DNA from 3 places in the Chryseobacterium sp. B21-037 genome. Region 2 is predicted to be linked to each of the others. Evidence: riboswitches for the same ligand, from Rfam matches in the RefSeq annotation. Region 2 holds a riboswitch; each other region holds the start of a gene.
What was found. Region 2 has a riboswitch for cobalamin ahead of metE (5-methyltetrahydropteroyltriglutamate--homocysteine S-methyltransferase). Riboswitches for the same ligand answer to the same signal wherever they lie in the genome.
Positions count from the first base shown of each region.

Region 1 (10,104 bases), 2.4 Mb from region 2:
GCTGAAGATCCTATATGTCATATGAAAACGGCAGATTATTTAAAATTTACAGCAACATATAAGAACAAGGTGTACGGTTTTTGCAGTGCTTCCTGTAAGGACGAATTCAACAAAAATCCTGAAAAATATGTCCAAAAATAAAAAAACAGCCCAAAGCTCAAAAAGCAGGATCGTTATTCCCATTGCAATTATTGCAGTTATTTTCCTGGGAGTAGGTTTTGGTATGAGCTATTTTAAAAAAAACCTTTATACTGTAATGAAGGTTCCTGATTTTGAACTTACCGATCAGAATAATAAAAAGATTACCAATAGAGATATGCTGGGCAAAGTATATCTGGTGGAATTCTTCTTTAGTAAATGTCCCACCATCTGTCCTGTAATGAACAGCAATATGAAAGTGATCGAAGAGGAGATTAACAATCCTGGGTTTGGGATTATTTCCATAAGCATAGATCCGTTGAACGATACTCCGGAAACGTTGAAACAACATGCCAATAGAATCGGAGCAAAATCTCCCAACTGGCATTTTTTAACCGGAGACCGGACGTATATTGGAAACCTTGCGGATCAGTTCAATATCTATGTTGGGGATAAAGAAGATGAGGGAGAGAGTCTTAATCATAGCGGGATGATTGCGCTTGTTGATCAGGAAGGAAATATCCGTTGCAGATATAATAAAGACAATATGCCTATCCTTTACTATTCAGGATTAAACTATAAGGATCCCGAAGGAAAAGAAACACAGCTTACCGGCAAATATCATCCGGACAGGGAAAGGCTGATTGAAGATATTAAGAAGTTATTAAATTAAAAGTTGGATGTCAGGAAGTGTATTGATTGTGAATAAAGGTCTTTGACCCTTGTCTTCCATCATCAAACTTACTCTTTAAAAAAATGTTAAACCATAAATACAAAACATTATGAAGATTATGAAAATAGCTGCCTTAGGTGCAGTTTTGGCGGCGCAATTTGCTTTTGCGCAATTCAAGCAAACTCCTTTATCATACGCTTACAATGCGTTGGAAGGTTCAATAGATGCACAAACGATGGAAATCCATTATACAAAGCATGCTGCGGGGTATGTAAGTAATTTGAATAAGGCAATTGCTGGAACACCTCAGGAAAAAGAGACTTTATTCCAGATCCTTTCTAAAGTTTCAACTCTTAGTCCAACGATCAGAAACAACGCCGGAGGACATTTTAACCACGAACTTTTCTGGACCATGTTAACGCCTGAGAAAAATACCCAGCCTTCTGCGAAATTACTAAAAGCAATTACAGAAACTTTTGGAAGTCTTGATGCCTTTAAAGAAAAAATGAGCAAGGCAGGAGCTGATCGTTTTGGTTCCGGCTGGGCATGGCTTTCCGTGGATAAGAACGGGAAGTTGTTTGTTTCTTCAACTCCTAATCAGGATAATCCTTTAATGGATGTTGTAGAAGAAAAAGGAACTCCAATTCTTGGAATTGATGTTTGGGAGCATGCTTATTATTTAAAATATCAGAATAAGAGAGCTGACTATCTTACCGCGATCTGGAATGTATTAAACTGGAAAGAGGTAAGTAAGAGATATGAAAATGCACTGAGCAAAAAATAGATCATGAATTATATTTGCAGCATATTCCTTACCTTCTATATGGTGGTCAGACCTCTGATCCCCATCATGGAATATGCTGTAAATTATGATTATATTGCTGATTTTCTTTGTGTTAACAAAAATAAACCAGAGCTGAATTGTAATGGTAAATGTTATTTGAGTAAAGAACTCGCTAAAACCAATGATACAGAAACAGCCCCTTTGAGTAAGGGAAAAACTTCCGGACAAAAAATTCTTGATATCTACATCCTTCCGGAAATTACAGAAATAAAAAACACAGGTCTAACATACGATCACAATTTTACTTTTATTTATCAAAAGAATTACTCTTTTCTTTTCCTGAAACATATTTTCAGGCCGCCGGTTTTTTAAAGTTGTTTATACATTTTATCTCCAATTGTTAAAGTTCACGTACTGCGAAAATTACAGATTTTCCACACTCATGTGTTCTTCATAATTGTTTCATGATTCACTTTATAATTCTAAAGTGCTAAAACTTTTATGCCTATTGGGATTGAGAAAATGAATGTTTTCAACATTCGATGCTTATTTCTATTCAAACAAATACAACTTAAAAAAATCAACAATGAAAATTTATAAATTTTTATCTCTATTGTTTATTGGCCTTATATTACTTAGTGCTTCATCATGTCAAAATAATGACGATAGGGATAATTCACAGGATACTACACCGGGAAACCTACAGATAAAGTTTGAAAACGGATTCAATAACCTTGGCGGTATTGTTTTGAATCAGACAACCCAAACTTCTTCAAGCGGACAAAAACACCAGTTTTCTACTTTAAAATATATTGTAAGTAATATCAGCCTGATTGATGAATCCGGAAAAGAATTTAAATACAATGAAAATAATCCTGATAAAGGAGCCTTTATCATAGACCAGGCAGATGCCGTAGCAGGAATCGTTTATGTAAACCTTACCGGAATTCCTAAAAACAATTATAAAAAAGTGAAGTTCGGTCTGGGAATCAGCCAGAATGCTTATCTCCTGGGAATGGACGGGCAGGCAGAGTTTTGGAATAAAGCTAAAACAAAAGGAATGTCCTGGTCCTGGGCTGCGGGCTATGTTTTTGTAAAACTGGAAGGAAAATACGGAAGTACTGCGGCAGAGAAGGAGTTTATGAATCATACGGGAAATATGGGAAATGTAGCGGCTAATAATACTCCTGATTTATACCGGGAAATTACTTTAGACCTCCCAACAACGGCGAGAGTGACCGGAAAAATAAGACCGTCGATTCATATCCTGGCCGATCTTAATCAGTATCTGAGTGGTGACACAAAACTTACCCTGAATACATCTAACGATATGATGATGGGATCGAGTCCGCATTTGGTAAGTGTAGCCAACAACCTTACTAAAATGTTTACCGTAAACCACGTTCATAATGATGAAGATTAAAAATATTCTGAAGGCAGGATTGATTATTGTTACATTTTTTAATATCATATCGTGCTCAGATGAGGTTATTGAGCCATTGGAAAAGGATGAGGCTTATAACTTACAGTTTCCAGCTTATTTTCCTGAAATGACGTTTGATAAAACTGGGAATCCGGTCACCAAAAATGGAGTAGAGCTGGGAAGGAAATTATTCTACGAAGGAAGGCTTTCCCGAAATAATACCATTTCGTGCGGATTCTGCCATATACAGGAAAATGCTTTTACGCACCATGGGCATAATGTGAGCCATGGCGTGGAAGACAGGATCGGAATACGCAATGCCCCTCCTATCCAGAATATGGCATTCTTAAAACGATATATGTGGGATGGGGTAATTCATAACCTTAATGAGCAACCCATTATTCCTATTACCGACGCAAACGAAATGGATAGTTCAATGCCTGAAGTGATTGCTAAATTAAATGCCGACAGTAAGTATAGAAATCTTTTCAAAGCCGCTTATGGTGATGAATATATTACAGGGGAAAGGGTTTTGAAGGCTTTGTCACAATTCATGGTAACGATGATTTCTGCTAATTCTAAGTATGACCAGTATAAGCAGGGAAAAGCAACTTTTACTACAACGGAAACGAAGGGAATGGCACTATTCCAGCAGAAATGTTCCTCATGCCATAGCGGAGAATTGTTTACGGATGAAAGCTTCCGCAATACAGGGATGTATTACAATAGTCAGTTTAAGGATGCCGGGCGTTATAGGGTAACATTGGATCAGGTAGATTGGATGAAATTCCGGGTGCCCAGCTTAAGGAATGTGGAATATACAGCTCCTTATATGCATGACGGGAGATTCTATACCCTGGATGCTGTTCTTAATTTTTACTCGGATAATGTAGAGGACGATCCTAACCTTGATCCGCTGCTTAAACAAAACGGACATATCGGACTCACGATGAACTATGCGGAGAAGCAGTCCATTATTGCTTTCCTGAAAACTCTATCTGATAAAGATTTTGTTACCAACCCAAAATTCTCAGAATAAATTTTAATCGAACATGAAAAATATTTTTTTAATAGGATTGGGTTTATTTTTATGCCAAATAGCCTACGCAGAACCCATAAGAGACAGTTTGTATATTCCTGAAAATAGTTTTAACCCCAGCAAATTTTTTGATGATGATTGTGATGCTTGTGGCTGTGCTGCAGGAAATGGATCATCAGGATTTGAGTCTTTGCTTAATCCTCAATTTATAGGAATAAAATATTTTGCACAGCATTATAAAGCCAAAGAAAACCTTTTTGTGAATGATCTCACCCAGGATCAGTACTTCAATACCATCCAGTTATGGGGAAAAGTTCCCATTACGAAAAAGCTGAGTGTTTACGGGAGTCTCCCTTTTCAGTTTCATGAAAAAAAAACAATGCAGGGAGACATCAGAATTAATGGAATGGGGGATCTGAATGTAATGGGTATTTATCAGCTGATCAATTCTAAAGATGCATCTCACCAATTAAATGGAGGATTAGGAATAAAAGTTCCGTTAGGAAGATTTGATGAAAAAGGAATTACGGGAGTGAATCCGAGTTTCCAATTGGGAACAGGAAGCTGGGATTATCAGATGGTTGTGAACTATAAATACCAAAAGAACAAAGTTGCAGTAATTGTTAATACGGATTATACTGTTAAAGGTGAAAATAAGAAGTATTATCAGTTTGGAAACCAATGGAACTATGCAGCTACCGGATTTTATCAGCTTCATGCGGACAAAAAAATGATCTTTTCCGGGAAAGCCGGATTACAGGGAGAAGTATATGATAGGAATAAGCAATTTGATGAAGCCTTACCGGATACTGCCGGAAGTGCTTTATATGGAAAATTAGGTTTTGAACTTTCTTATAGCAAATGGAGCCTGGGTAGTGAACTGATGCTTCCGGCCTATTCAAACCTAGCGGGTGGAAACATTGAAGCTAAATCCAGATTCAGTGTGTTTATTAACTTTGGGATATAAAAATCAAATGAACATTCCGTTACTCATGTAACGGAATGTTTGTTTTTATTCTGTTGAAAATCATTTTATTAAGTATAATATTGTTTCTAAGAAGAATTTTCTATCTTTGCCGGAATCTGGTGAGCTGTAAAAGGCTTTTAAAAGGGAATCCGGTGTAAATCCGGAACAGACCCGCTGCTGTAAACTCTAAACCAAAATTTTTTGATGTATATATCCACTGTTTTTAATGGGAAGGATTTCAAAAATGGAGTAAGTCAGAAGACCTGCCAGAAGATTAAAGTTTGATGCTTTCGTGGAATAAAGCTAAGGACAACAATGCTTCTGTGCAGCTATGGCTGTACAATGTTATTGCTGCTTTCTTATATCCATTAGTGTCAAGATTATTCTCAATGAGCTAATGGAACCGAAATTTACTTTTACAACTAAAAAAATAATTATCACAATCCTTGTGCTAATTAACCAGCTTTATTTTTCTCAGTCAAGAGATAGTATAAAGGAAAAAGGGATCCTTCCGGTTACCATTTATAAAAAAGATTTTAAAGAAATTCTTCCCGCTCAAACTCTTTCAGGAGAACAGCTGGAAAGGTTGAACAGCCAGTCCGTAGCCGATGCATTACGCTATTTTTCGGGAGTACAGATCAAGGATTACGGTGGAATTGGCGGATTGAAAACGGTTAATATCCGAAGCATGGGTAGCCAGCATGTCGGTGTTTTCTATGATGGGATTCAATTGGGAAACGCACAAAACGGGGTTATCGATCTGGGAAAGTTTTCGCTGGATGATATCGGAGAAATTTCATTATACAACGGACAGAAAAGTGATATCTTTCAGCCTGCAAAAGATTTTGGATCTTCCGGCTCAATTTATCTCCAACCCAAGACTCCTTATTTCTCCGGAAATAAAAAAACGAATCTTGTACTTAGAATAAAAAACAGCTCAATCGATCTTTTCAACCCGTCATTTCGATTGGAGCAAAAGCTTTCAGATAAAATTTCCGCAAGTTTCAGCTCCGAATTTATACAGAGTGACGGACAATATAAATACAAATACCAGAAAAAACGCCCCGATGGTACTATAGCCAATGATACAATTGCAACAAGATATGATTCTTATATTACTGCCAAAAGATTTGAGACCAGCCTGCAGGGAAATCTGAATAATGGAGACTGGAATGTCCGGGGCTACGGATATATTTCAGATCGTGGGATTCCCTCAGCAATTGTGAATAATGGTTTTGATCCGAAAGGACAAAAATTACTTGATAGAAATTATTTTGTTCAGGCTCACCTGAGGAAAAAAATATTTCCAAAATTTGAGACTCAGCTCAAAGCTAAATTTGCCTACGACTATACCCGGTATATGGATACGGTAAATGTAGCTGAAACAGCTTTAAAAACAGATAATACATATATCCAGAGAGAATTATATTTATCATCTTCCAATATCTACTCAATTACACCAAACTGGGATGTTAGTGCTAATGTTGATTTCCAGTATAATAATCTGGATTCCGATCTTAAGCTTTTCTCATTTCCCACACGTTATACCTCATTGGTTGCTTTTGCAACCACTTACCAATGGAACCGGTTTAAATTTCTTGGAAGTGTTTTAGGCACTTTTATTCGGGAGAATGTTGAACGTAATTCAAAGTCGCCGGATAAGAGTGAATGGACACCCTCTGTATTTTTGAGTTACCAGCCACTGGCCTTTAAGAATTTAACAGTGAGAGCATTTTATAAAAGGATTTTTAGAATGCCGACTTTCAATGACCTGTACTATACCATGATTGGGAATGTTTTTCTTAAACCTGAATTTACCAATCAATATGACATAGGTTTTACTTATCAGAAGACTTACGACCATCAGGTTCTGAAAAGTATTTACTTCAAGGCAGACGGGTATTATAACAAAGTGGAAAATAAGATCATTGCAGTACCCACAACCAATCTTTTCAGATGGATGATGACGAATCTTGGAGATGTTCAGATCATAGGATCAGATGTGAATATACAGGCTGAGCTGGACCTTGGGAAAGTAATATTGAAGCCATTGTTGAGCTATACCTACCAAAGTGCACGCGATTTTACTGAAAAAGGAGAGTCATATTATGGAGATCAGATTCCTTATGTGCCATGGCATTCAGGAACTTTTACTTTGATGGCTGATTATAAGGAGTGGAGCTTTAATTATAGCTTTATGTATACGGGGAAACGTTATGATGCACAACAAAACAATATTGAATATAATCTCATCAGACCCTGGTATACGCACGATTTATCGATTCAGAAAAAGTTTAACTGGTATTCTCACCAGTTCAAGGTAAGCTTTGAGGTCAATAATACTTTGAATCAGCACTATGATGTGGTAAGGAACTATCCAATGCCAGGAAGAAATTTTAAACTTATTGTAAGCTATACATTATGAAAAAAATAAGCTATTACGTGTTCTTATTCATTGCGTTTTCATTACTGTCATGCAGAACAGATGAATACACTCCGAAAGAAGAAGTTGAGACGGGTCTTACACAACCGGAAAATACTGCAATCAAAGGTTTTTATGTTTTGAATGAAGGAAATATGGGGAGCAATAAATGCACACTTGATTTTTTTGATTATACAACAGGAAACTACAGAAGGAATATTTATGCAGAAATTAATCCCAATGTTGTCAAAGAATTAGGCGATGTGGGAAATGATATTCAGATTTACGGAGGTAAATTGTATGTTGTGGTGAATGTATCCAATAAAATCGAGGTGCTGGATGCAAAAACAGCAAAGCGAATCAAAACAATCCAGTTACAAAACTGCAGGTACATTAAATTCAAAGATGGAAAAGCCTATGCCAGCAGTTACGCTGGGCCGGTTGATATTAATCCTAATTCTCCTAAAGGAAAAGTTGTGGAGATTGATACGACTTCCCTGGCCATTCAAAGACAAGTTACCGTAGGATATCAGCCTGAAGAAATTGAGATTGTGGGAAACCAGCTTTTTGTAGCTAATTCAGGAGGGTATATGGTTCCAAATTATGATAAAACTGTTTCTGTGATCGATCTCAATACATTTACAGAAAGTAAAAAAATAAATGTTGCAATCAACCTTCACCGCCTTAAAAAGGATAATTACGGGGATTTGTATGTAAGCTCAAGAGGAGATTATTACAATGTACCGTCAAGTTTATTCCTCGTTGATGCAGCAACTGGAACTGTGAAAAAAGATTTTCATCTCGCAGTGAGTGAAATGACCATTGTGAATGATAAGCTTTATTACTATGGAAATGAATTCAATTATAATACCCATTCTTACACTAAAACTTTTGGAATTATTGATGTAAATACCGAACAGGTGATTTCTGATAAAATTATCGATCAGGAATATGCAGATGCAATCAAGGCTCCTTATGGAATTGCTGTAAATCCCATTACTGAGGATATTTATATTACCGATGCGAGGAATTATGTATCCACGGGATTTGTCTATTGCTTTAATAAAAGTGGTCATTTTAAATGGAAAACGGAAGGAGGGAATATTCCGGCTCACTTTACCTTTTTATATAAATAACTGAATCTTAGATATGGACAGAAAAATTTTAAAAATAATACCTGCTGTACTGGTTATATTTCTTTTAACCGGAATGTCAGGATGTAAAAGTGACAGAGATGAAGAGTCTTCATTTAAGGGATTGGAAGAGTCTTACACGATCAATCGTTTTAAGGTACTGAATATTCCCGCAAATGTTCCTGGTAAACTGACCTGGAGTATTAAAGATTCCATTATTTCTGAAGGATCCGAACTCGATTTTATCAGCCCTTACGCGAAAACATATCCACTGACACTGAAAATAGAACAAAATGGAAATGTGAAAACATATCAATCTACCATTAGTGTAAATAAGGAGACAGATTCCTACAGTAAATATATTGCCAGTGTACTGGATTTCCGCCCTGCAATAGGACAGTTTACCAATGAAATTCCTGAATATCTTGCTGGAAATACAGCCAATACTATGTTGCAAAAAGCCAGGGAATCTTTAATCGGCTCAAATTCCACAATGATCAGTTTAGGAGGATTCGGGGGCTATGTTGTTTTTGGGTTTGATCATACGATTCCAAATATGAACGGCCGGGATTTTAAGATTCTTGGAAATGCTTTCTGGGGAAATAATGCTAACGATCCACGTTCGGGTTCTTGTGAGCCGGGAATTATTATGGTGGCTTATGACAGAAATAAAAACGGGAAACCTGATGATAATGAGTGGTACGAAATTGCTGGAAGCGAATATTTTAAAAATACAACCGTAAAGAATTACAGCATCACTTATTTCAAACCCAATGAAACTAAACTTCCTGTTCCCGGAAGTGAGCCATGGCAAACTGATATCGAATATATTAAATGGCAGGATAACCAGGGGAATACCGGATTTAAAACCAAAAACGAGTTCCATGACCACAGCTATTTCCCTTTATGGATTTCTGATGCTTCTTACAGCTTGTCAGGAACTAAATTACAAAACAATTTTTACGATCAGAGTGGAAATGGGTCTTATTGGATTGGTAGATCATATGACTTTGGATACGCGGATAACGCTCCGAATAATGATGAGGCATCCAATATTGATATTTCCTGGGCTGTAGATAAGAGCGGGAAATATGTAAAGCTTCCGGGGATCGATTTTGTAAAAGTGCATACGGGAATCAATCAGGAAGCAGGCTGGCTGGGAGAAGTGTCTACGGAAGTAGCAGGAGCGTACGATTTATACATAAAATAAAATTCAACAATAAATTTATTTAAAAATGAAAAAGATCTATCTTTTAACATTACTGTTATTCTTTGCATTTTTCACGAATGCACAGGTCACAGTTCAGGGCGTGCCCCGAAATGACATCAAACAAAATTCAGTACATAAAAATGGGCTGAAAACAATAACTACCGTAACCAGTTTTTCTGATATTCAGTACTGGGTGGGGACGGGTTCTAAAAAGGCGGCTTTTGTTGTCCAATGGAATGATGGAAAAAATCCTGATGCTTTAGTTTGGGGATTTAAGTGGGATGGAAATGCTACAGGAGAGGATATGCTAAAGGC
Region 1 covers NZ_JALGCB010000001.1:3,996,028-4,006,131, forward strand. Annotated here, with positions in the region: gene MTQ00_RS17800 (YHS domain-containing protein) at 1-141, shown strand, start outside; gene MTQ00_RS17805 (SCO family protein) at 128-811, shown strand; gene MTQ00_RS17810 (superoxide dismutase) at 921-1,595, shown strand; gene MTQ00_RS17815 (hypothetical protein) at 1,599-1,967, shown strand; gene MTQ00_RS17820 (MbnP family protein) at 2,182-3,018, shown strand; gene MTQ00_RS17825 (cytochrome-c peroxidase) at 3,008-4,057, shown strand; gene MTQ00_RS17830 (transporter) at 4,071-5,024, shown strand; cobalamin riboswitch at 5,125-5,309, shown strand; gene MTQ00_RS17835 (TonB-dependent receptor plug domain-containing protein) at 5,422-7,449, shown strand; gene MTQ00_RS17840 (YncE family protein) at 7,446-8,582, shown strand; gene MTQ00_RS17845 (cell surface protein) at 8,596-9,789, shown strand; gene MTQ00_RS17850 (T9SS type A sorting domain-containing protein) at 9,815-10,104, shown strand, end outside.
Region 1: it holds a riboswitch for cobalamin, as region 2 does, so the genes downstream of both, MTQ00_RS17835 (TonB-dependent receptor plug domain-containing protein) here and metE (5-methyltetrahydropteroyltriglutamate--homocysteine S-methyltransferase) in region 2, are expected to answer to the same signal.

Region 2 (10,104 bases):
ATGATGCGATCGTGGTATTGGAAAACATTTACCGTCACATGGAGATGGGTAAAAGTAAGATCAGGGCTGCGTATGATGGAGCGTCTGAAATTGGATTTACGGTTGCTGCAATTACATTGGTAATCGTGGTGGTATTCCTTCCGATTGCAATGAGTTCAGGTCTTGTAGCAAACATCCTTGGACAATTTTGCGTCACGGTTGTTATTGCAACCTTATTATCATTGTTGGCATCATTTACCATTATCCCTTGGTTATCATCGAGATTTGGTAAGCTGGAGCACTTAACAGGTAAAAACTGGTTTGAAAAATTCATTCTTTGGTTTGAAGGACTGATTGATAAATTTACACACTGGATCACAGGCATTCTTGAGTGGTGTCTGAAGTCAACGTTAAGAAGGATATCAACGGTAGTGATCACCTTTATTATTCTGATCTCTTCGTTCATGTTGGTAGCATTTGGTTTCATTGGTGGTGAATTCTTCCCTCCAATCGACCGTGGTCAGTTCTTAGTTCAAATGGAATTATCAAAAGATGCGACTGTTGAAAAGACCAACCAGTTAACTTTAGATGTAGAGAAGTTTTTAAGAAATGATAAAGATGTTGTGGATCTGATTACCACTGTTGGTCAGCAGTCAACAGGTTTTGGTGGAGCTCAGGCAACGACTTATCAGTCTGAAGTTCAGGTAAACCTTACTGATAAATCTGAGCGTGCTGAAAGTACGAACATCAAAGCAGCTAAAGTAAAAAGAGCATTAGAAGAGAAATTTACAGGAGTTGAGTTTAAAACGGCTCCAATTGGTATCCTGGGTGCTGAAAATGCACCGATCGAAATGGTTGTAACAGCTCCTGATAATGCTACAGCAGTAAAAGAGGCAACAAGAATTCTGGAACTATTGAAAAAAGTTCCCGGGGCAGTAGATGCTGAACTATCAACAGATACCGGTAATCCTGAAGTTCAGGTAAATATTGACAGAGATAAAATGGCTTCTTTAGGCCTGAATCTTCAGAGTGTAGGACAAACAATGCAGACAGCATTCAACGGAAACACAGATGGGAAATACAGAGCCGGAGAATATGAATATGATATCAATATCCGTTTCGGTGATGCGAACAGACAGTCTATTGATGATGTTAAGAACCTGATGTTCACAAATCCTAGAGGAGAAAAGGTTCGTTTGAGTCAGTTTGCAGAAGTGAAAATGGGTTCAGGACCAAGCTTACTTGAGCGTAGAGATAAATCTCCTTCCGTAAAAGTAAGAGCAAAGGCGGTAGGTAGACCTGTGGGGGATGTTGCGAATGAATGGGCAGACCAGTTCATGAAGAGCGATAAAAAACCTATCGGAGTGGATTATATCTGGAGTGGTGATATGGAAAACCAGCAGGAAGGTTTCGGTACTTTAGGTATTGCCTTACTGGCGGCTATCGTATTGGTTTACCTGGTAATGGTTTCCTTATATGACAGTTTTGTTTATCCGTTTGTGGTATTGTTCTCGATTCCGCTTGCGATGATCGGAGTTATGGTTATCCTTGCCTTAACAGCAAATTCACTGAACATCTTTACGATGTTAGGGATGATCATGTTGATTGGTCTTGTGGCGAAGAATGCGATCCTGATTGTTGACTTTACCAATGCTAGAAAAGCTGCAGGATCAAATACACACGATGCCTTGATTCAGGCTAACCATGCTCGTCTTCGTCCGATTCTTATGACAACCATCGCGATGATCTTCGGGATGTTGCCAATTGCATTGGCAAGTGGAGCAGGAGCCGAATTTAATAAAGGTCTGGCTTGGGTAGTTATCGGTGGTTTAACATCGTCTCTATTCCTTACCTTGATCATTGTGCCAGTAGTATACTCTCTGTTTGATTCAATTCTAAGAAGAATGGGTCAGCATGAGAAAACAGACTATGAGGCTGAAATGAAGGCTGATTACGAGCACAGAGAACTAAGTGATGACGGATTTACTCCTAAACATTTAGATTAAAATAACAACCTTAATTAACCGAAAAAGCGTATCATTTTTGATACGCTTTTTTGATTGTTCCCTGTGCTGCCAACAAAATTTTAAACTCTATTCTCCACAATAAAAAAGGCTTCCAGAATAAACTGAAAGCCTTCCCTTTTATTTTATACAAAAAATTAATCTGCCATGGCTTCACCTGACTTTCTGTAGATGAAGTTTCCGTAAATGTGTCTTCTTGCAAAACGGCTTGGTGAATCAGCATTTACCATTTTGATATAGGTGTTTCTTGGTACTCCCAGGTATTCATACATCATTCCGTTTAAATGCTGGATCTTCAGAACCTGTTTTTCAAAATAGAAATCGTGAATATTAGATTTTGTAGTTGTTTCTACATATTCCTCCTTATACTTTTCCTGTGTTTCAGGGTTAATGCTCACCAAAAAATGGTAAGCTTCAATCACAGATTTGCTTTTTTCTTCAGCTTCCAGTTTCCCGGCTTCATCGTTGATGAATTTATCAGGATGAGAATCTTTCATCGTATTTCTGTAAATGGTTTTTAACTCCTGTAATGTTACTGTTTTATCTACCCCAAGAAGCTTTCTATGTTCACCAACTCTTTTCATATTTATATATTTTATTGATTTTAAGGATTCTATGTAATTGTTATATCCATAAGTATGAATTCGTACAATACTATTTTATATTCCGTTATATGATCCTTTTTTCGGGGTGCAAAATTAGGTAATTAATTCCAGAAAATCATAACTTATTCATTATTAATTTATTTGAAGCTGTTTGTTATAATAAGAAGATAAGGAAAAGAATTAATAATCTTCATTTTTTATCATATCTAATAAATCTTTGACATTTTTAAACCCGGGAAGATCATTATTATTTTGTTTTAAATCAAAAAGTTTAGTTTCTGTTTTTACTAATGAATTATTTATTAAAGTCTCACTTGTATATTTTGCTAGGTCAGGTTGAGAATCATCATAATAAATTGTGATTTCGCGAATTATACTTTTTTGTGGATTTTTATGATCTTTTATATAATGATTGGATTCAGATTTTAAAATTCGAATAATTTTACCATTACTATCTTTAGTTATTTTGATGGAGAATCCTATTGCACCTACATTTCTGTTTTTTTTATTTTTTATTAATCCAGATCCCTCGACAAGTTTGGTGGGATAATCTTTTGAATAAACATCAATAGTATCCAAATGGCTGTAGTTTTTATGTTTTAGTTCTTTTGACTGACCTAGTAATGATCCTGAAATTGTAATTAAAATAAATAGAATTTTCATATTACTTCTGTAGTTTGGAATTTACAATTTTAATAATTCTAACAGTTCCAATTAACTGAGATTCTTCAAATCTTAAATCCCTGCTGTTTTTAATTTTCTTTGAAAATATTCCTACGGTAAAATATTAACTTCTGCATTTACCAAGTTCCCATGAAAATATAGCTCCTAAGTTTTAAATATAACAAAACATAAATATATGATATTTTGTTTTTCGTGATAAAAATTTCCTACGAATTCTTCTGTAGTCATTGATTTATTTTATTAAACAAAAAAAGCAGAAGCTTACGCCTCTGCCTTACAATATAAAAAAATAATAATCAGTTCTATTATACTTTCTCAGTCGAATAAGCTGCAGCCACTTCTTTCGAAGCTGCTACCATAGCGATCAATGCTTTTTCTGTTTCCTCCCAATGACGGGTTTTCAATCCGCAATCTGGATTTACCCAAAGCTGTTCTGCCGGGATTACGGCTTGTGCTTTTTTCAGCAATGCAACCATTTCCTCTTTTGACGGAACTCTTGGAGAGTGAATGTCATACACTCCTGGGCCGATCTCGTTTGGATATTTAAAGTCTGCGAAAGCATTTAATAACTCCATTTGGCTTCTTGAGCATTCTATCGTGATGACATCGGCATCCATATCGGCGATATTGTGGATAATATCATTAAACTCGGAATAACACATATGCGTGTGGATTTGTGTAGCATCCTCAACACCACTTGCAGAAATTCTGAAAGCTTCTACAGCCCATTGAAGGTAATTTTGCCATTCTGCCTTACGCAAAGGAAGACCTTCTCTGATAGCTGGTTCATCGATCTGGATAATTCTGATTCCTGCTTTTTCAAGATCGTTTACTTCATCACGGATTGCCAAAGCAATCTGCTTACAGGTGGTAGAACGAGGCTGATCATCACGTACAAATGACCATTGAAGAATGGTTACAGGGCCGGTCAACATTCCTTTTACCCATTTTTGAGTTAATGACTGGGCATATTGCGACCAGTAAACCGTCATTGGCTGAGGCCTGTGAACGTCTCCATAAATAACCGGTGGTTTTACACAGCGGCTTCCGTAGCTTTGAACCCATCCGTTTTGAGTAAATGCAAATCCTGCGAGCTGTTCCCCAAAATACTCGACCATATCGTTGCGTTCAAATTCTCCATGTACCAATACATCAATTCCGATTTCCTCTTGCCATTGGATGGTTCTCTGTGTTTCTTCTTTAAGCAGCTGATCATATTTCTGGGCGGTAAGATCTCCTTTCTTGAATTGAGCTCTCCAGCTTCTTACTTCTTTGGTTTGAGGAAAGGACCCAATTGTTGTTGTTGGAAATAAAGGAAGCTCCAATGCGTTCTGCTGTGCTTCTTTTCTCACATTAAAAGGACTGTTTCTCTGTGCGTCACTTTCTGTAGTTACGGTAACACGGTTTTTCACATCCTGATTGTGAATTAGTGTTGAAACTTTTCGGTTTTCAATAGCTTTTTTATTTTCAGCTAATTCCTGTAAAGTATTGTAATCCGGGTTTTCTGAAGCTAATTTTTTTAAGGTAACAATTTCATAAACTTTTTGCCTGGCGAAAGCCATCCATTGTTTGATCTCCGGAGATAGTATATTTTCATTTTTCTCCAGGTCAAGATCGAAAGGAGAATGAAGTAATGAACATGACGGTGCAATGAAAACTCTTTCAGAACCTAATGCTGCAATAGCTTTTTTGATGAAAACCAGAGACTGATTGAAATCGTTTTTCCAGATATTTCTTCCGTCTACGACTCCTAATGAGAGGATTAATGTTTCAGGAATTGCATTGATGACCTCATCCAATTGTTCCGGGGCTCTTACCAGATCAATGTGTAGTGCATCAACAGGTAGAGTAGTGGCCAATGAAAGGTTATCTTTTAACCCATCAAAATAGGTGGTCACAATAAATTTAAGGTTCGGAAACTGTTTGGCAATTTCAGCATAAATGTTCTGGTAAACTTCTTTTGCTTTCTGATCAAGGTCTAGTGCTAAAAACGGCTCATCCAGCTGAATCCATTCTGCTCCGTTGTTTTCAAGCTCTTTTAAGATCTCAACGTAAACCGGAAGCAGATTTTGTGCTAAATCCAATTTATCAAAACCTTCTTCTTTTTCTTTTCCTAATAATAAATAGGTTACCAATCCAAGGATAACAGGCTTTGTATGAATTCCTGCTTCCTTCGCTTCAATAAACTCATTAACGATTTTATGGGAGAATAATTTGAATTGCTGATCTTTTTGGAATTCTGGAACGATATAATGATAATTGGTATCAAACCATTTTGTCATTTCCATGGCTGTAATATCGTGCCCTTCTTTCTGATAACCTCTGGCCATAGCAAAGTAAAGATCTAGCTCATTTGGTGTAATATCCTGATAACGGGAAGGAATAGCTCCAACAGACAATGTCATGTCCAATACCTGATCATAAAAAGAAAAGTCATTGGATGGAATCAGATCAATTCCGGCTTCTTGTTGTAGTTCCCAGTTTTGCTTTCTGATCTTTTTTCCTGCCTCTAAAAGTTCCTGTAACGATGTTTTACCTGCCCAATATAGTTCGCAGGCTTTTTTAAGTTCTCTGTTGCTACCGATTCGCGGATAGCCAAGGATGTGTGTTTGCATTTTCTTTAAACTTTTAATTAAATTTTGGTTTTAAAAGTTCTTATAATGCTTCATAACGCAATCGGGAAATAGTTTTTAGCAATAGAGAAGATACAATATAGACGTAATTTTCCCAGTGAAGAGTAGATTGTTAGGTAACCTGAAATTAATTTTCATAAAAAACATTACGTTTAAACTCAAATAAATTCTGAGTTAAAACCCAATCCAATACGTTCAAAAGTATCATCTGTATGACCAAAAGCTTCAGACCGCGAAAGCATTGTCAATTCGGGACAGGCAGGTCTCCTGACTTGTAACAGTTTTTGTCATCCTTCCCGCTTGTGGCAGTGGATATTCAGGGACAAAAACCTCTGTTGTGTTACTTACAGTTGCGCGACAGCTCGTGATTTTCACACGATTCCCTATTAATCTACCTTAAGTAAAACCTTTTCCGTTTGATGAAGTATGTTAAAGAACAAAATAGGGTGTAAAGGTATTAATTTAAGATGTTTAATTGGCTTAAATGCAAAAATTAAGTATATTATTTTGTTTAAATTGAATTTGTAAGTTATTTATTCTGTAAATTTGGAAATATAAATCGAAAAAAGAATATTATCCTGTGGAAAGACTAGACGATAAAGACCTTCAATTGTTAAGAATCCTTCAAAAAAATGCAAAATTGACCGTTAAAGAATTGGCAAAGGAAATTAACCTTTCTCCATCTCCTGTTTTTGAGCGTGTTAAAAGGTTGGAGCAGGAGGGTTATATCAAACATTATGCGGCTGTCCTGGAAGCCGAGAAACTGAATCGTGGTTTTACAGTTTTCTGTCAGGTTAAATTAAAGATCCACGACAGGTCTGTGGGAAATGAGTTTGTACAGGAAATTACACTGATAGACGAAGTGGCGGAATGCTATAATATTTCAGGCGATTTTGATTTCCTTCTCAAAGTTCAGGTACGCGATATGAAACACTACCAGGATTTTGTATTTAATAAATTAGGTTCCGTCGACTCGATAGGAAGCACACACAGTACTTTTGTAATGGCAGAAGTGAAGAATAACCATGGAGTTACTATATAGAGCAGATCTCTTACTAGATTTTTTTTCCTCTGATCCTGCTTAATGATACAGAAGTGATACCAAGATAAGATGCAATATAATACTGAGGAACCCGGCGGAAAATCTCGGGGGATTGCTTTATAAGCTCATTATATCTTTCCTCTGCAGAATCTTTTATACGGGAAATAAAGAGCTTCTGATATTTAAGTAAGCGTTCCTGTAGATAGCTGTAATAAAGTTCCTTGCTGTCCGGATTATTTTCAATTATTTGTCTGAAATCCTCAATAGAAGTGCTATATACAGTACAGGGTTCTATCGTTTCGATATTATAAATACTTGGAGAATTATAAAACAGACTTTCCCACGACGAAATAAAGTTTCCTTCAAACAAAAATTGAAATGTAATTTCCTTACCGTCATTATTAAGCCAACCTCTGGCAACTCCTTTTTTGAGATAGTAAAATTTACGCGCCATCTTACCTTCTTCCGTTAGCAAGGTTTTGTTGGGTAATTCTTCCTGTTCGAAATTACTAAGGATTTTAGCCAAGGCGTTTTTATCTGGGGACATGCTCAAGAAGATTTTAAATATAATTACTCACTTCAATCAGGTTCTGATCAGGATCCCGGAAGTAGACGGACCTTATTTTGCCTGTTGCTCCGGTTCTGATAACAATACCCTCGATGATTTCGATGTTTTTTTCTTTAAGTTCTTTTAAAATATCATGTACATCTGTTGTGGCAATAAAGCACAGATCTGCAGAACCGGGAGTAGCATGTAGTGCCTTTGGCTCAAATTCATTGCCTTTCTGATGCAGGTTGATTTTTTGGTTTCCAAAAGCAAGCGCTTTCCGGTTATCTCCGAATGAGACCGCTTCAAATCCAAGGATGTCTGTATAAAAAGAGATGGTTTTTTCGATATCAGCTACCGTTAGAACGATATGATCAATGTTTTGAATTTCCATGGTTTTGTTTTTAATGTAAACACTGCATATTTTTTATGCTGTGTTTGAAATATTAATAAAGATAATCAATATTGATCAGACCCCTTCTCAATGGAACAAGGACTGTATCATTGGTATTCATTTCAAAAATGGGTTTTAATTTTTTTCAGCCTGAATGTATTTACTTTATTCAAATCATTATTATCATGTATTGAGGTTTTACCATTCAACCAAAAGGTCTTATAATCTTGATGATTAACAACTTTATATTCTTTTGAATTTCTTCCTTTCTCAACTTTCATATTGATGTAAAGTAAAAGATCATTTATTGGACGATGTAATCCTGCGAAACAACTGAGTCCTAAAACAAAAATAGCAATGGGTAAGTTTGAAAGATCTTTTATTTTTGATTTAATTGTTAAGAAAAACATTAGGGACAAAAGAGCGAAAAATACAATCACTGTATATTTCCAGGAGCTTTCTTCAAAATTTTTGAGATCAGAAGATAAGTAGGTCTCTCTGATCATCGGTTGTAATACAAAATTATGTACAAAGAAAATGATTAGAAAAACACTAAAAAATACTATTTGGGATGTTGATGTTTTTTTTAACATTTATGTTGATTATAATCTATGGTGAATTTCTCATAATAATTTTCAAGAGCAATGTCATCTTGCCTTACTGGATTGTTGAATTTTACGTTTTAACAATATGTAAATCAAAGCAAAGATCAAAAAAATAAATGATTGAATAATAATGACTATTATTTCTGAATCCCTAGCAGCAAATCTAATCATAAAGCTAACAACTGAAATGGGATATGTTATCATCAAACCATAAATAGAATATTGACAGTAAAATATATCTGAAGGGTAGCATCCAAAAAGCGACACTAGTGCAATTATCTGATAAATTGAAAATAATAAGAAAATTACATTAAGCTGTTTGATGCTTGAAATTTTTAAAATCATCTGACACTGCTATAATTAAAGATCTTCTAATCTTGCCTCTGCTGCTGCAGGTAGGTCAAAGTTGAATTTTTAACAAACTCTTCCATAGAAGTTTCTTTACCTGCATTTTTATTAGTCAGTTCAAAAAGATATTGAATTAAATTGCCCAGTTTACTATCCTTGCAGGTCACTCTGAATCTTTTGGCCTTCAGGCTGGATTCGAGGAACGTTAGTTCTATGGTATTGCTTAATTTTACATTATTGACATCGAAACCGGCACGGGGATTTTTCTGAAGACGCAGAAATCTTTTCTGGGTTTTGTCGGTACTTTCCTCTATGAATTTTTCCATTTGATAATCGGTCAGGAGTTGCGGATAGATAAGTCCTTCCCGTAAAATTAAACTTGTTAGTTTATCCGATTTATCATAGAAAATGGTTTTATCATCAAATTGTATCTGATTATCTTTCACAACGATCTTTCCTTCAAATTTGTTATAAGTCTTCTTTTTATAATCATTTTTGAACTGCTCGGTAAGTGCTTTTTCCTTAATGCTTACACTTTCTTTTTTTTGACCAAAGGCAGCTAATGATAACGATAATAAGATAATCAATGAAAATTTCCGTTTCATATTTTTAAATTTTAAGTGTACTTCTCACATCCTTTTCGGGAAATTCTAAGGCTAAGAAACCAAGAATGAAAAATACTTATTTTATTTTAAATTCAGTTTTTATGATATTAGTTTTTTAGCAGCAAAGATGATGCTACAAAATATTTTTTACACGAAGATATTGAAGGAGCATGATTGTTTTTGCATCTTTGATCTCCCCGTTATCGATCATTTGCAATGCTTCACCGAAAGATAACTCCAGCACTTCAATATCTTCACCTTCTTCTTCAAGGCCACCACCATCTGCTATTTTCATTTCTTTAGAATATTCCGCAATGAAAAAATGAAGAATTTCAGTTACTGACCCCGGAGACATATAAGATTCAAAAACTTTTTCTACCCGCGAAATCTGGTAGCCTGTTTCTTCTTCGGTTTCTCTTCTGATACAATCTTCAGGATTGTCATCATCCAGTAAACCTGCACAGGCTTCTATAAGCATTCCTGTTGAATTTCCATTAATAAACGTAGGTAATCGGAATTGCTTTGTCAGAATAACTGTATTTGTATTTTTATTGTAAAGCAGGATCGTGGCACCGTTTCCTCTGTCGTAAGCTTCTCTGCTTTGGATTTCTACTGATCCGTCGTTTTTTATCTTTTCA
Region 2 covers NZ_JALGCB010000001.1:1,566,708-1,576,811, reverse strand. Annotated here, with positions in the region: gene MTQ00_RS06925 (efflux RND transporter permease subunit) at 1-1,985, shown strand, start outside; gene MTQ00_RS06920 (KTSC domain-containing protein) at 2,141-2,587, opposite strand; gene MTQ00_RS06915 (hypothetical protein) at 2,789-3,271, opposite strand; gene metE (5-methyltetrahydropteroyltriglutamate--homocysteine S-methyltransferase) at 3,598-5,907, opposite strand; cobalamin riboswitch at 6,166-6,351, opposite strand; gene MTQ00_RS06905 (Lrp/AsnC family transcriptional regulator) at 6,506-6,967, shown strand; gene MTQ00_RS06900 (Crp/Fnr family transcriptional regulator) at 6,981-7,514, opposite strand; gene MTQ00_RS06895 (VOC family protein) at 7,528-7,908, opposite strand; gene MTQ00_RS06890 (hypothetical protein) at 8,031-8,501, opposite strand; gene MTQ00_RS06885 (hypothetical protein) at 8,885-9,466, opposite strand; gene nudK (GDP-mannose pyrophosphatase NudK) at 9,600-10,104, opposite strand, start outside.

Region 3 (10,104 bases), 770 kb from region 2:
TGGAATTGAAGATGCTGAAGATCTTATCGCTGACCTGGAAAGAGCTTTTTCTTAATTGAGATAATATAGTAGTGAGAAGGATTACAATTATTTTTATCCTGAGTATTTTTAACCAGCTATTATATGCACAGGTTAAATCTACTGGTGAACTCTTTCAAACCGCCATGAAATTGGATAGTTTGGTTTTCAAAGAAGGATTTAATAAATGTAACCCTTCCCACTATAATGATATCATAAGTAATGACCTTGAGTTCTATCATGATATTGGTGGTATTACTCTGGGTAAAGAAGCGTTTATAGCTTCTGTAAAAAATAACATCTGCAGCGTTCCCGGTAAAATAAAAAGAGAACTTGTTCCCGGAAGTATGAAAGTGTATCCTCTGTATAATAATAAAACCTTATATGGATTTATACAGGAAGGTGACCATGAGTTTTTCGAAAACAACAATGGGAAATGGAATAAGACCGGAAAAGCAAAATTTACCCACTTGTGGATCTTCGACCATAACCAGTGGAAACTCAAGCGGGTGCTGAGCTATGATCACCGATAAGCATTATATCATATGAAAAATACAAGAAAAGCAAATATTTCGGATATAGAAGAGTTATCCGGATTGTTTGATCAATACAGGATTTTCTACCATAAGGTATCTGATATCCCGGCTGCTGAAAACTTTTTAAAAGAAAGGATCCTGAATCAGGATTCTGAAATTTTTGTTGCTCAGGAAGAAGATAAATTAATTGGTTTTGTTCAGTTATATCCTATTTTTTCCTCAACCAGAATGAAACGCTATTGGTTGCTCAATGATCTTTATGTTAATGACCAATATCGAGGAAAGGGCTATTCAAAACAGTTGATAGAAGAAGCAAAGGAGCTTTGCAAATCCTCTGATGCCTGCGGAGTGTTATTGGAAACAGGAAAAAGCAATGACATAGGAAATCAATTATATCCGGCTTGTGGTTTTAAGCTCTACGATTCTGTTAATTTCTATGAATGGAGTAATCCGGAAGAATAGAAGGAGGAGGGAAAGATTTAGGAACCAAAAATCAAGAGCCAAGAGCCAGGAATCAAGAACCAAGAGCCAGGAATCAAGATTTGATGTAATAAACATCATATAAACATTGGTCTAAATTTCATCATTTATCACTCATCACACATCAATTATCATCAATAACCCATAATCACTCACACATGACTGAATTTCAAAAATACATTCAAAGATACCTCGATCTTATTCCTTCCGGAAAATGGCAGGAAGAAATACAAAGATCAGAAGAAAAGACAACCAATATTTACTCCGCCCTTTCTGAAGAGCAATCTCATTTTACGTACGCAGAAGGAAAATGGACCTTGAAGGAATTATTATTACACCTTTCCGATACGGAAAGAGTTTTTCAATACAGGATTTTGGCGATCGCCAGAGGCGAGCAGAAAGATTTACCAGGTTTTGATGAAAATGAATACGCAAATAATTCTCATGCTAATGACAGAAGCCTGAAATCTTTACTGGATGAGTATCAGCTGGTAAGGAAATCTTCTAAGATCCTCCTTGAAAGTTTACAGCCTGATGCTTTGGCTACGGTAGGAAACGCTAACGGAAATTCTATTTCAGCAGAGACAGTAGGTAAGTTAATTGTAGGGCATAATTATCACCATCTGAATGTTATTGAAGAGAGGTATTTACCAAATTTGAAAAAATAGAATGATATTTTTTTATCATTTTTTGGGTGGGCTTTAGCCCACCTTTATTGATTATATGCTCTTGTTATAAAATTGTATTGATGTATTTTTTTATTCCGATGGCTTCAACCAAAACCTAACGGAAAATCCGTATTTTTGACATGTAAATTCAATTTGAAAAATTGTATATAAGAGATTCTTTCTCTTTCATTTTTCTCATAATTCTAAATATTAAAAATGGAAAACATTATCAATATATTAAAATCCGGTGGAACTATTCTTTATCCTACAGATACAATTTGGGGAATTGGTTGCGACGCTACTAATATAGAGGCTGTTAATAAGATCTTTGAGATTAAGAAGCGCGAAAAAAACAAGTCGATGATCATTTTGGTGGAATCTGAAAAAAGACTTCAGGACTTGGTTGATGTTCCGGAAATGGCCTGGGAAATTATTGATTTAAGTGAAAAACCGGTAACTATAGTTTATGAAAATCCAAGAGGCTTACCTGAAGAACTGTTGGCAGAAGATGGAAGTATTGGAATTCGGTTAGTAAAAAATGATTTTTGTAAAAAACTCATCACAAAACTGAATAAACCGTTGGTTTCTACTTCAGCAAATTTTAGCGGAGACAAGAGTCCGTTAAAATTTTCGGATATCTCTCCGGAGATCATTAACATGGTTGATTATGCAGTGGAAGAAGACAGGGAAAAGGTTTCCAGGTATTCCGGATCTTCAGTTATCAAAATCTGGAGTGATAATAGAATCAAGGTACTTCGGGAGTAGAAAACAAGATTTTAATTATCTTTGCAAAATCATTATAACCATTAAGAGAGTGGGAGGTGGAGTCTGTTTAAAATGCATGGAATTTTAAATAAGTCCAATAACCTGGTTTCTTAATGGTTTTACATTAAATAATAAATATGTTCATTAATCTCAATCAAAATAAAAATCTAAAGCTTTTTAAAATCATTTCGGAGGTTGCAGCCCGGAATAATCAATCAGTATATATTGTTGGCGGATACGTGCGGGATTTACTGATGAAAAGAAAAGCGTCTACAGATATTGATTTTGTTACTGAACAAAGCGGAATAGAGCTTGCACAAAGCGTGGCTGCGGAAATTGATCCGAAAATGAAGGTTTCCGTGTTCAAAACCTATGGAACCGCAATGATCAAATATAAAGATCTTGAGCTGGAATTTGTGGGAGCAAGAAAGGAAAGCTATAATGAAAACAGCCGAAAGCCGGAAGTGGAAGGGGGAACATTAGAAGATGACCAGAAGAGAAGGGATTTCACGATCAATGCAATGGCAATTTCTTTAAATAAAGATAATTTTGGGGAACTTATAGACCCGTTTAATGGAGTAGAAGATTTAGAAAAAGGAATATTAAGAACCCCTTTGGAACCGGCACAGACGTATTCTGATGATCCCTTGAGAATGATGAGAGCGGTTCGTTTTGCTTCTACCTTACAGTTTACGATAGAGGAAAACTCGTTATCCGCAATCAGCCAGGAGGTAGAAAGGATTAAAATTGTTTCGAAGGAGAGGGTTATGGTAGAATTCAATAAGATTATGCTTTCTGAAAAGCCGTCTATTGGATTAAGCCTGCTGGAACAAACCGGTCTTTTAAAATACATCATTCCTGAATTGATTGAACTGAAAGGGGTAGAAGAGGTGGAAGGACAGACCCATAAAGATAACTTTTACCATACTTTGGAGGTTGTAGATAATATTTCCGTCAATACAGACAAACTTTGGTTGCGTTGGGCAGCATTACTTCATGATATTGGAAAAGCACCCACTAAAAAATTTGTTGAAGGAACCGGCTGGACTTTCCATGGTCATGAATTTTTGGGATCGAAAATGGTGAAAACCCTTTTCCAAAAGCTTAAACTTCCCTTAGGGCCAGATATGAAGTATGTACAGAAAATGGTCAAACTTTCATCCCGCCCGATCGCTTTGATTACGGATGATGCTTCTGATTCTGCTCTAAGAAGACTTTTATTCGACGCTGGTGAAGATCTTGAAGATCTGTTTACGCTTTGTAAGGCGGATATCACCACGAAAAATTCAAAAAAACAGGAAAAGTTCAAGAGGAACTTCGAATATGTAGCGGTAAAGATAAAAGAAGTTGAGGAAAAGGACCAGGTAAGGAACTTTCAGCCACCTATATCCGGAGAAGAAATCATGGAGATGTTTCAGCTGAAGCCGGGACGTGAAATTGGAATTCTGAAAGAGAAGGTTAAAGAAGCTATTCTTGAAGGTGAAATCCAGAATGATCATGAAGAAGCAAAAAAGTATGTTATTGCAGAAGCTGAAAAGTTAGGATTGATCATCTGAGTCCAAAACTATCAATTGAAAAAAGAAAAAGATCCGGAGATTTCATTTCCGGATCTTTTTTATTTGGATGTTGTCTGGTTTCTGTAGAAGAAATCCGGGCTGCCTTAGGCAGCCCGGAAAAAACACAAATGATGAAAAAAAAATAAAATTTATTAGTCTATTAAAAAGTAGAAACTTCTTAATTTAAATACACGCCATTAGTCCCCTTACCTGTTGTAAAGGATTTGATTTTTGATCCTGAAGTAGTATATACTGTAACTTCACTGTCTTCAGTAAAGTTCTTCACATCAGACGTAAAGATCTTTCCATCTACAACACTGAAACCGTAAAGTGTATAGTATTGTCCTCCGTCTACAGCAGTAATAATAGGAGTTGTAGGAGGAGTAGTTGCCGCCATAACCATTGAGTATACTTTATTTGCTGAAGAGAAGAAATATCTTCCACCATCAATCTGAAGATTGGTAGCATTAGGAATACCTGTCAACGTTGTTGTTTTCGTAATGCTTCCGGTACTTGAAATTTGATAAATATAAGAGTCAGTAGTTCCTGTAGCAATAACATATACATTACCATTATAGGAAATTGTTTTGTTGATGTTTACATTGGGCAATGTAATTACAGATTGTACATCATTGTTCGAAGTATTGATGTAAGTTATTTTGTTTCCGAATCCAAAGCTTGCATTTTGAACAAAAATATTTCCTCCTGCTTCAACAATTCTTTCAACGTTATCCGTGAATGTAATTTTCTTAACAAAAGATAGATCTGAATTTTTATAAATACTTACATATTTAGCTCCCTGATATTTATCATTGGTTACATAGATATTATTATTGGCAACTGCAACATAACGGGGATTATCTATTTGATTGGTAATTTCACCTGCACTTTTAAAAGTATATCGATTTACTACCTGGATTTTATTTGAGTTGTTTAACAAGAGATACGCTTTATCCCCGTTGAATGCCATAGCTTGTAAAACATCACCCAATTGGTTTCCATTATTATTTTTGGAAAAGATGCTGTTTTGACTAAAAGTTAAGTCTCTTGAAACGAAAGTTACTTCTGCATTTGGCTTTCCGAAATTTCCTTCGTTCGAAATTAAATATCCGTTTTCATAAGTTACTACAGGCAAAGTATTATCGCTATCAGTACTACAGGAAATATTGAAAAGTAGTACTACAGCAAATAAAAGTTGTAAAAGTCTAGTTATTTTCATGTTATTTTTTATTAAAAATTTATCGTTGCGGAAATACTGTAATTACGTTTTGGCATCGGATAATAAGACACCGTTTCATAAACAGTATTGGTTAAATTATTGATTTTAAAACCTAAGACATATTTTTTTAAGATCGTTGCTGATACACCCGTGTTCATGACGAAATAAGAATCTATAGCATCTTCTCTTTTTTCATCTGTTGTAGTGTATGTAAGACCATTAAAAACTCCCTGAACATAAAGTTTTAGGAAAGAATACTGATAATCAAAATTTCCAAAAACCTTATGGAGAGGGACATACATCATTTGCTTTTTAGTTTCCTGATTGATGGATTTTGCAAGTGTATATCCTATATTAAATCTAAAATGGTGTTCTTTAAGCTGTTTATCAAAAGTAATCTGTGATTCTAAACCATAAGACTTCACTTTATTGATATTAACTGGGGACCAATATCCGTAAGCTGTCGGCAACCACACTATATTATCCGATATATAAAGATAATACGGACTTAATGCAAGTTTAATATTACCCCATTTAAACTCATGGTCCATATCCATCTGGTAAGACCTTTCCGGTTTTAGGTTTGGATTTCCTCCGGGATTCCAATACAGATCATTGAATGTTGGAAATCTGAAATTTCTGGATACATTTACTCCAAGATTATACCATTGTACCGGACTCCATTTTCCCGAGAATGAGTAAAGCAATGGCGAACTTATATTCTCTACAAAATCCTTTTTAACACCAGCTTCAAAACGCAGATCTTTCGTCGGAAAATATCGTATTAACCCCGCTAAAGAGCCTACATTTCTACTTACATTACCAATTCCTTCAGTTTTTACACCTTGGAGATCAGGCTGATACCCCTCACCTTTGTTTACCTGGAATTCGGTGATGATGTTGACATTAAGTTCAGGTACGATGAAATAATTAAAATCATTTTTAAAGATATAATTTTTCCCTGTTGAACCACTGGTCTTCGGAGCATTGTAATTGCCAAAATATTGGAAATTTTCTTCTGTGTAAGCAGCTTTTAAGCTATTTGAAAATTTATTTTTAGTAATATCCCAGGAAAGTAAGCTTCTGGTGCTTTGTGTCTCGTATTTTGTACGGTTGCCATTCTCTACAAAAATCGGATAATTCTGTGTCGAGTCAAAAAACTGACTTTGCCATGAGATCGTCTGATGTCTCGCAATTTTATAGGAGATTCCAACATTAAAGGTACTGTTAAAGTATTTGCCGTTTCTATTAATATAGTTTTTTTCTTCGACTTTATAATCATTCTGACTGATCGAATGATTTCCTGAGACTTTAAAACTCAGCTTTTCATTGCTGTAGGAGGCCGTTCCGAAATTATTAAAAGTACCAAATGATCCACCCTCAGAATACAGGGAGGCTTTAAAACTTTTATTGAAACCCAGATTATTATTGAGATGTATACTCCCGCCGATTGCACCACTCCCGTATATTACACTTCCGCCACCGGCTTTCACTCCGATCTCATCATATCCGAAAAGAGGAATATTATTAATGTCTCCCTGACCAAGAAATATCGAATTGATATTGATTCCATTCCAAACAAAGGCTGTCTGTGGAGCAGAGGTTCCTCTGAACGAAGGCGAAGAAACTGCACCTCGTCCGTTTTCCTTGATATAAATACTGGATTGGAAACGTAAAAGTTCTGAAAGATTCGTGGAATTCTTTTCAGCATCCTGAGGAGTAATTGGAGTAACCTTATGAAAAAGTTTTACCTTGTTCATCTGGTTGTCAAAAATATAAACGGTATCGATTGCTTTCTCTTGTCCCAGACAAAGAAAATAAGCAGATAACGATAAAAGCAGTACTAAGGTTTTTTTCATACTATTTTACTTTTCCACCGAAAGCAATATATTTTTGATATTATCATTTTGGCAGGTCTCCTGACTTTCGCATTTCTATACCTTCCCGTTTTCACAGTGGTTTCTTATAGAAATTTTAATTGCGATCTACAGTTGCGGGGACAGTCTGGGATTTTCACCCAATTCCCTATTATTTCAATAGCTTGAAAACCAAAATTTTTGCAAAGATAAGTTTTTAAAAAGAAATCTCAGTCGTATCTGTTAATTTGTAATCAAAACAATGGTCTGCAGAAAAAATAACGATTCCCAGAACCTCAGAATTGAGAGTTTCACGATTACAAGAACGTCGAGTCAAAGTAAAATGGCAATAGATCTTTAATCGAATTTACCTTAACGATTTCGTCATTCATACTGGAAAAATAAAGATCAATATTTTCTTTTTGTTTTGTTTCGTATTCAATAAGACTTTGTCTGCAGGCGCCACACGGGGGAATCGGTGGTGTTTTTTCAGAAGATTCTTTAGGGCCTCCTACGATAAAAATCTTTTTGATCTTTTCCTCAGGGAAATTTGCACCTATCCAGAATAGAGCTGTTCTTTCAGCACAAAGTCCGGATGGAAAAGCTGCATTTTCCTGATTGTTACCGGAAAATATTTCTCCGTTTTCAAGTAATACGGAGCACCCGACCAAAAATTGGGAATAAGGGGCATAAGCATTTTCGCGGGCTTGTTTTGCTCTTTCGAAAAGTTTTTTTTCTATATCGTTCAGTTCAGAGCTATTTTTAAAATATTCGTAGCCGATCTGTATATCTTTTTTCATATATTTATTGGAGCCTAAAAAGGGGAGGTAAAATTAGTTCTTTTTAATCACGTGGGCAACCCGGGATTATTTCCTCTTCATTAGTAAAATTCAAAAATTAATAGACAATGTTATATACTCCGATACAATTCAGAAATATTAAACTCTCTAACCGATGGGTTATGTCACCTATGTGTATGTATTCAAGTGAAAACGGAATGGCTAATGACTTTCATTTCGTACATTACGGAAGCAGATCACAAGGTGGTACCGGACTGATAATGATTGAAGCAACGGGTGTTGAACCCCGGGGAAGGATCACTAATAAATGTATGGGAATATGGAATGACGAACAGGCTGAAAAACTTCAGCAGATTGTCAACTTTGTCCACTCCAATTCTGAGAGTAAAATCGGAATCCAGCTGGCACATGCCGGAAGAAAAGGCTCTACCTGGAATAATATTCAAATTCCAGTGGAAGAGGGGTGGGAAACCCTGGCACCTAGCCCGATTCCTTATCATCCTACAGAAAGAATTCCACACGCTCTGACGCTGGAAGAAATCAAAACTCAGGTTCAGAATTTTAAAGAAGCTGCAAGAAGAGCTGTGAAAGCAGGATTTGATATTATAGAGATCCATGGGGCACATGGATATTTAGTTCATCAGTTTTTATCTCCGCTTTCGAATATACGAACAGATGAATATGGAGGCAGCTTCGAAAACAGAATACGATTTTTAATAGAAATAGTAGATGCGGTAAACGAGGAACTGAATGATAATACTGCATTGTTTGTGAGAATCTCAGGAACAGAATATGCTGAAAATGGATGGGATATCGAAAGCAGTGTAGAGCTTGCAAAAATACTGAAGCAGCATAAGGTGGATTTAGTGGACGTTTCAAGTGGTGGGAATATTCATGGAGCAAAGATTGCTGTCTTTGACGGTTATCAGGTCCCTTTATCATCACAGGTAAAAAATAAAGCTGAAGTGAAGACGGGAGCAGTAGGTTTGATCACAAAAATAGAGCAGGCTGAGGATATTTTACAGAAGGGTGATGCCGATCTTATTTTTGTAGCCAGGGAAATTCTTAGAAATCCATATATTGCAGTTCAGGGATCCTTTGAAATGAATGAAAACTGTTTTTTCCCACATCAATATCTAAGAGCTAAAATTTCTTCTTAATTTTAGAAACCAAAATAAAAGTTCAGGAAATGAAGATTGAAGATTTTATGCTACCTTGTCCAAGCAAAAAATTCTTAGGAATTGAATGTTTTGGTTGTGGTACCCAAAGGGCAATTGTTTTAGTCTTTGAAGGAAAATTTTCAGAGGCTTTTCATATGTTTCCTGCGGTCTACACCTTACTTCTTTTTTTGCTTATGGTAGGAGTGAACTTTATTGATAAAAAAAGAAGCTATGGTAATATACTGGTTTTTTTAGCCATTATTAATTCAATTATCATGGTGGTTTCTTATTTTTATAAACATCCTTTAACATTACATTAAATTATTAAAATAACTAACTATGAATCAAAAATTACCAAACGCGACAACCGTACTAGTACTAGGAATCGTCGCTATCCTCGGAAGCTGTTGTTGTAACGGGATTGTAGGTGTAATCTGTGGATTAATCGGAATGAATCTGTACAATAAGGATAATGCGCTGTATCTTCAGAATCCGGGAGTATATTCAGACTATGATAACCTTAAAACAGGAAGAATATTATGCATCATTGGTCTGATTATAGGAGTTCTGAGTCTTGCCTATATGATCTTTGTCCTTTCTACTGTCGGCTGGGACGGATATATGGAGCAGATTAATCAGCTTAAAAATATGGGAAAATAACTTTAATGATATGATCGAACTGAATGACCGCAATTTTGCGGTCATTTTTTGTTGGTGGGTTGTTTGTAATTTTCTTTAATGTAATACGTATATAGGAAATTTTATTGGAAACATGATTTATTTAATGGTATTTATTCATGTAAACCAGTATGTTATTAGTAAATTGAAGTATATAAATTTCAAATATTAATTGTATGAAAGCAGTACGTTTTTTCGGACACAAAGATGTCCGTGTTGTAAATGATATGGAAATCCCAAAACCATCAGGAGAAGAAGTATTATTAAAGATTGGAGGTGCAGGTGTTTGTCATTCGGATTTGCATATTATAGATGAAGGTACAGTTTCAGGTTCTGTTTTTACTTTGGGACATGAGAATGCGGGATGG
Region 3 covers NZ_JALGCB010000001.1:2,333,150-2,343,253, reverse strand. Annotated here, with positions in the region: gene MTQ00_RS10230 (cystathionine gamma-synthase) at 1-55, shown strand, start outside; gene MTQ00_RS10225 (DUF4440 domain-containing protein) at 72-551, shown strand; gene MTQ00_RS10220 (GNAT family N-acetyltransferase) at 564-1,016, shown strand; gene MTQ00_RS10215 (DinB family protein) at 1,193-1,702, shown strand; gene MTQ00_RS10210 (L-threonylcarbamoyladenylate synthase) at 1,919-2,467, shown strand; gene MTQ00_RS10205 (CCA tRNA nucleotidyltransferase) at 2,605-4,023, shown strand; gene MTQ00_RS10200 (hypothetical protein) at 4,202-5,242, opposite strand; gene MTQ00_RS10195 (TonB-dependent receptor plug domain-containing protein) at 5,254-7,101, opposite strand; cobalamin riboswitch at 7,135-7,310, opposite strand; gene MTQ00_RS10190 (cytidine deaminase) at 7,416-7,898, opposite strand; gene namA (NADPH dehydrogenase NamA) at 8,006-9,058, shown strand; gene MTQ00_RS10180 (DUF2752 domain-containing protein) at 9,088-9,378, shown strand; gene MTQ00_RS10175 (CCC motif membrane protein) at 9,398-9,718, shown strand; gene MTQ00_RS10170 (NAD(P)-dependent alcohol dehydrogenase) at 9,913-10,104, shown strand, end outside.
Region 3: it holds a riboswitch for cobalamin, as region 2 does, so the genes downstream of both, MTQ00_RS10195 (TonB-dependent receptor plug domain-containing protein) here and metE (5-methyltetrahydropteroyltriglutamate--homocysteine S-methyltransferase) in region 2, are expected to answer to the same signal.